One region of the Globicatella sp. PHS-GS-PNBC-21-1553 genome, then DNA from elsewhere that is predicted to be linked to it. Evidence: riboswitches for the same ligand, from Rfam matches in the RefSeq annotation. Region 1 holds a riboswitch; the other holds the start of a gene.
The links. Region 1 has a riboswitch for thiamine pyrophosphate ahead of thiT (energy-coupled thiamine transporter ThiT). Riboswitches for the same ligand answer to the same signal wherever they lie in the genome.
Positions count from the first base shown of each region.

Region 2: another riboswitch for thiamine pyrophosphate. It lies ahead of LB888_RS08485 (ABC transporter ATP-binding protein); the one in region 1 lies ahead of thiT (energy-coupled thiamine transporter ThiT).

Region 1 is NZ_CP085470.1:1,413,139-1,416,569, reverse strand. It holds gene LB888_RS06740 (helix-hairpin-helix domain-containing protein) at 1-109, opposite strand, end outside; gene LB888_RS06735 (hypothetical protein) at 1,081-1,416, shown strand; TPP riboswitch at 1,683-1,771, shown strand; gene thiT (energy-coupled thiamine transporter ThiT) at 1,799-2,377, shown strand; gene LB888_RS06725 (dihydroorotate dehydrogenase) at 3,147-3,431, opposite strand, start outside.
Region 2 is NZ_CP085470.1:1,756,382-1,759,812, reverse strand. It holds gene thiW (energy coupling factor transporter S component ThiW) at 1-144, opposite strand, end outside; gene tenA (thiaminase II) at 170-847, opposite strand; TPP riboswitch at 950-1,046, opposite strand; TPP riboswitch at 1,669-1,775, shown strand; gene LB888_RS08485 (ABC transporter ATP-binding protein) at 1,883-2,626, shown strand; gene LB888_RS08480 (ABC transporter permease) at 2,619-3,392, shown strand; gene LB888_RS08475 (ABC transporter substrate-binding protein) at 3,395-3,431, shown strand, end outside.

The DNA of each region.
Region 1 (3,431 bases):
AACGAGCTACATAATCATTAATCGCCTCATCAATATTTTCATATTCACCCGAATGTTGGTCTAGAAAAACTTCTAACTGTCTAAAAATATTTTCTGTTTCTCGTGACATCAATATCATTCCTTTCCTATCCTTAAATTCTAGTGCTACCTTCCGACTATAAGGTGAACCCGTGTCTCGTCCTCACCAAGAGAAACTCTGATCTGTTGTATGTCGTTTTTAAGTGCCAGTTTAATCTTGAGATGGCACTTAGACAGTTTGAATACTCCATCATTTTTAATCATTTCTCTTGTATGACAATATCATTTGTTAAAGTTTATCCTTTGTTTACTATTATCACTTAACATATAATTTTTTCAATATCCTTAGTAATATGTTTCAAACCAAAAGTAATCATTGAATTAATATTATCAAATAGATTATGTCTTCAATTTTTTGATAAGATTCTCATATAAAGCAGTAATAACACCGTGTGACTCATCTACAACAATAACTTTCCTATTCATAAATGACAATTCAGTGATTACTTTGCTTACTTTAGTCAAACCACTAAGCACCATGATTTAATCATTACCTCACTCTTTTATCATTTCCATTCATTACCATTAATCAAAATTCTAGTTTTATCAGAATTTCAACACCCAAATTATACAATAAAAGAGAGCCACATACCATGTCTCCTGCAAAATGATTTTACAATTCTTTTATTTTTGTCTGTTATAACACTTCTATCTGCTAGTATAAAAGTTACAATAAGATTACCCAATTTGTTGCACGTAACTTTCCTCAGTTTCAAAAACAATCGAGGTAATTTGAAGTAATATTTTTGATATAATGTCCTATTCGGATAGGATGGTTATTTCAGAGATTGTTAGGATCACCATCACATCGTTAGATGACTTATCAAGATTAAGTGAATGGTCTCGGAAAGGAGAAATAAAATTGAATCTATCGAAGATTGCATAATCAAAGTAATCTTTATCATCTTCTAAATCTTGTACTGCTAATACATTTCCTATTGAAAGTCATTTTATTATCTCATCGACTTTAAGATAAAAACAAATGATTTAGGTCGACCTGATATGAGGCCGGAGTCCTTTGAACAGTTGATGCAAGAAAATAAAGCTCCATCAGTGATTTTGCAACAATTTAAAGAAATTACGCAACACTTCAAAGCGATTGATAGTGGGATTGCTCCCATGTTAATGAATCTGTTCAAAATAGCGATAGTTCAAGAGAAATTTTTAAGAGAACACCGGTCTTTCAAACAATTCATAAAGTCATTAATGGTTTACTTAACAGTTTCCATTATCGATGCTGGACATAAACTTGATAAATTTAGTCAAAATTATTGTTCGTTAAATAATAGCACAGTGGTTGAGTGGTCTCAACTGTGCGGGGGTAGGCAGACGAAGTGAAAATCATTCGATTTTCTACTTCTGGTCTACTCCCAACTTTGCGGGGGTGGGCAGACGAAGCGAAAATTATTTAATTTTCTACTTCTTGCCCACTCCCTGCTATTACTTTTTGGAAAAATAAGTCCTATTAGCAATTGCAATGTTGTTAGGAATCTTTATGGCTATTGCAACCTTCTAAGTTATAAAAGTTGAAAGTAATTGGTTTGTAAATTTAATTTTACTTTTTTCATTATTTTTGTTAGAATCATTATTAAAATATAGATTTCAACATAAACAAGGGGTGCCATATTGGCTGAGATTATACCCTTTATTGGATCAAGGTAATGCTTGCGTCAAGATGTTTAACTCCTTTTTTGTGTTGGTTAAGAAAAGGAGTTTTTTTATGTCAAAAATTAAGACACAAACTTTGATTGAGATTACTATCTGTGCCGCTTTATCACTACTTCTTGATTTGATGATTCCTTCGCCATCATGGAGTTTTAAGGTTTCTGTCAAGATGATTCCAATTATTATTCTTGCTCTACGTCGTGGTACATTGGCAGGTTGCTTGGGAGGATTTCTATGGGGATTACTCCAATACATTACCGGTAATGCGTATGTATTAACGTTAGTACAATTTGTAGTTGAATATTTTGTCGCTTTTGCAGTCATTGGTTTCGCTGGTTTCTTTGCACCTTATATGCAAAATGCATTAAAAGAAGAACCAACAAATCGTGTGAAACAATGGGAGATAGCTTCCATGGCGACAATTGTGGGATCATTAGCTCGTTATATCGTCCACTTTATTGCGGGGGTGTCATTCTGGGGGTCTTATGCACCTGAAGGACAAAGTCCATATGTATACTCATTCCTAGTCAATGGAGGAGCGTTTCTATCTGAAACTCTTTGCTGTATTATTGTATTAATTTTCCTAACGCGTTCATTCCAACCTCTCTTACGCGTAAAAACATCAGGTTATTAATCAATTTTTATAACGTTTGGCTAACTCCTGCATCTTTAATCGTTTAATGATATGAATAAGGAATTATAACTTATTTAATAATGAAGACCGTGTGACTTATTTGAGTTGTTTATAGAGAGAGGGGTTAGTGCAACATCTTCGATCACTAAGTAAAGACCCTTCATCGGAATCTTGATGAACCACCATGAGACTTGTATAGAAGCGTAGTTAAGACGTAATCACGCGTTAAGTGACTGAGGATAATCGGCAGATTATTAAGGTTTGGGTAAAACCACGTGATTAACGTCCCATTGATTGTTACGGCAGTCAATGGGATTTTTATTTTTAAAGTTCTTTGTCAAATGATGTGGGTCACAGAAATTTTGGTCATTAAACACCGGTGTGTTGAATGGCTATTTTTTTCTAATTTGGCGTTTTTCTGTCTGCAATTCTTTTCTTCGGTTACATTTCCAGGGTTTGGATCATTTCCATATCTTACTTCTTACCTATCTACATCGATAGCTATGTTAATGAATTTACTCTCTAGATATGATATTTCTGTTGGTCCAAATGAATTATTTTGTTTGGTTAACATGACTAATTCGGAGAAATAAATATCATCCTTTAAGTGCTCTGCTACACTAAATGAAAAAGAGATCAACGTTAGCTGACCTCACTTAATTATATATAGATAGTTTTTCCAATTAACTTACTAAGCATGTTCACTATAAACTGAAATTTAGTCTGTTATAATTCCGTCGTGATTGCTCGCCACGGACACTTAAGCCTGTTACCGACCGTCGTGAAATCGAGCGACTGACACTTCGTCTATTAGAGTCTCTAAGCTTTCAATGCCTAATTCATCCATTCGCTGAGGAAGTTGGCTAATAATTTCTGGACAAATCATCGGTTGATTATAATTTTCTGTCCCAATTTGAACGGCAGATGCGCCCGCCATATACATTTCTAGAACATCATCTACGGTCTTTATGCCACCCACTCCAATAATCGGTATCTTAACTGCTCCAGCAACTTGATAAATCATCCTTAAGGCAATGTGTTTTAAAGAAGTTCC
Region 2 (3,431 bases), 340 kb from region 1:
ACTGGCCGCAATAATATTAATGACACTCGACATTGGTGCCATCCCTTCAATTCTTAAAATCGGTGATAACACCACGTCTAAGGCAATCATCAGTGATAAAATCATTAGTTTTTGAGTTTGTTTATGTGTATTTATTTTAACCATTCCCTCTCATCATTAATTGTTAATTTTAGTTTTCGTATCGAGTTTCCCAATCTTCACCGTCATAGCACATGGTCCAGAACTGATACTCATAGTAAGAGGTTTTAATAATGATTTCTTCTAGACGTTCTAAGGTTGCTTCTGGTAAATCTTTAGCCATCTTGTCCATTAAATTTTTCATATCAGTAGCTAAAGTTTGGAATTCTTCGCCCGCATACATATCGATCCATTGTTGGTAAGGATTATTTTCAGGACTTTGCTTCGCTACTGCTTCGCCGACATAAGCGTATGACCAAGCACAAGTTAATAAGGCTGTCACCGCATATTCTGCGCCACCCGCTTGGGCATGATTTAACATATAAGAAGTATAGGCTGTATTGGTTGGCCACATTTTCGTTTGTAATAATTCTGCTTCACTAATCCCAAATTGAGCTGAAAATTGACGGTGTAATTCCATTTCCATCTCTAAGGTCCCAAATAATGCTTTTGAAAAACTGCGCATCATCGATAAATCAGTCGACTTCGCTACGCCTAAAGCCATTAATTTTGAATACTCCACTAAATAAACATAATCTTGCGTTAACCAACGTTGAAATTTTTCTTTAGCCAGCGTACCTTCTCCTAATCCTTTTACAAATGGATGTTCTAAATACGATGCCCAAATCGCTTCAACTTTTGGAAACACACGTTCAGTAAATTTTGTCATGACGATATTCCTCCTTATATTTTAGGAACAAAAAAACACCCACCTTTAAAGATAAAGTGTGCGCATTAAATCGGGTGCAGTCCAACAAAATCAAACTGGCTGATTAAATTAAGCACACTTCCCTACGTCAGTATTAACTGAATCAGGTTCAAAGGGTCAATTTCTCTCTCAGCATTTTCATGCTCCCCCAGTGTCACTAATAGACTAGCAAATTAATTTTGGATTGTAAAGAGGGTGCTTTTTTAATAAATAAGGCCTGGGCGTAATCTTAATAATTTAGTGCAGTGATTGCGCGGTAATTAAAAGCGCAGGGTGTGAGAGGTCTCAAACTGCGTCTTAAATAGACTGGAGATAAACTAGCGAATTTCAGTCAAGTAATTGTGCGGCAATTAAAAGCACAGAGGATGATAGGGTAGGCAGATGAAGAGAATATCACTTGGTTTTCTGCTTCTGGTCTAGTTTCAACTGTGCAGGAATAGGCAGACGTAGCGAAAATCATTCATTTTTCTACTGTTGGCCTACTCCCTTACAACCATGTCATTAATCAAAGATGAACACAATCGATATTCTATTTCCATCGCCTGTCTGGTCAATAGGCATCGTCATGAACCTTCTTAATTTGGTTCATTGTGAACAGCATCGTTCACTTTTTAGTACCACTAGTAATCATGACCTCACTTATATTACTTTTTTATAGGTCATGATTTCAATCCTTTGTTCAACTTATCTGCTTGACATTAACTATCACTTGATTTATTCTAATAGTCAGTTAGAGTTTCTTTGTGAAATCAAAGGGTCTCTTTTAACAATTGAATCCATTTATTTTAAACTAGGGGAGCCAATGCGCTGAGAGTAGGTTTCTGAAATGTTCCTTGACCCTTGACCTGATGTAGTTAGTACTACCGTAGGGATGTTTACAATTTTGTTTTACTGTACACATTTTGATCAGTTTGATCAGTCAAGACTCAGTATGCTTTGGGCCGGTTTCCTAGAAACGGGTCTTTTTTTGGGCAAATGGATAGAAAGGAGTTTCAGATGATTGAAATAAAAAACGTCTCATTTACCTACCCTGACTTTAAAGGCGAGAAGACGTTACAAAATGTCAACCTCAACTTTCCTAAAGGTGAGTTTATTTCATTAATTGGTAAAAGCGGCAGTGGTAAGAGTACGCTATTTAAATTACTGACCACGCAATTTCAACCAGATGCGGGCCAGATTCTCTTTGATGGACGACCGATTCAATTAGGTGATGTCGGTTATATGCCACAAAAAGATTTACTACTTCCTTGGGCGACAATTTTGGAAAATGTTAGATTAAGTGGCAAACTTGATAAGCAGCATCCAGTTTCAAAAGAAAAAGCGTTAGAGTGGCTAGATAAGGCGGGTTTAAAAGATTATGCCTATTCCCTACCAAAAGATCTATCGGGTGGAATGCGTCAGCGCGCCGCTTTCGTACGAACGATTTTGGCCAATAAACCAGTACTACTACTAGATGAACCTTTTGGAGCATTAGACAGTTTTACACAATATGAAATGCAACAATGGTTACTATCACTGTGGCAAGAATTAAATAAAACAATTGTTTTTATTACGCATAATATTGATGAAGCAGTGCTTTTAAGTAATCGGGTCTTTTTATTACAAAACTGGCATAATGGCGACGATACTCAAATCAAAGAGTGGCACATTGATCTGCCACGTCCACGACCGAAAGACATCCGTTATCATGCTCAATTTATTGAGTATAAACAAGCTTTGGAGGTGGCCATCCATGAATAAACTACGACAGTTAATTCAACGTTACTGGCCTTTCTTATCTGTTTCAGCTGTGTTATTAGTCATTATTGAATGGGCCGTGGCGCGTGAATGGGTACCAAAGTTTATAATTCCGAGACCAAGTGATGTTATTAAGACCATCTTTACCCAAGCGCCGCAACTATGGACACACACTCAAGCGACTTTATTAGAAGTCATCGTTGGCGTGGCCATTTCAATCGGACTGGGTTTATTGATTGGAATTCTATTATATTATTCTGATTTTATCGAGCGGGCATTTTATCCTTTTGTCCTAATTTCGCAAACAATTCCGACTATCGCCTTGTCCCCAATCTTTGTGTTATGGTTTGGCTATAGCTTATGGACCAAAGTGGCGATTATCTTTTTGATTACCTTTTTCCCCGTCGTAGTAAGTGTCTTCGATGGCTTAAAACGAACGGATGAAGAGTATCTCGAATTATTCAGAGTGATGGGTGCGTCAAAATGGCAAATGTTTAGCCAATTACAATGGAAGTTCGCCCTACCGTCTATCTACTCTGGTTTAAAAATGTCAGTTGTCTATTCTTTAATCGGTGCAGTCATTGGTGAATGGCTTGGTGGCTCGGAAGGTTTAGGTTATTATATTCGTCGGATGTCCAGTAGTATTAAATCCGAAGGCGTGTTTGCCGGTATTTTGGTGCTATCCTTAATTGGTATTCTATTATTTAACCTCGTCGGATTTTTAGAAAATCGTTCATTAAAATATTTAAATACAGAAAAGAGGAAATAAAAATGAAAAAATTAGTTGTTAGTATTTTAAGTTTATTAA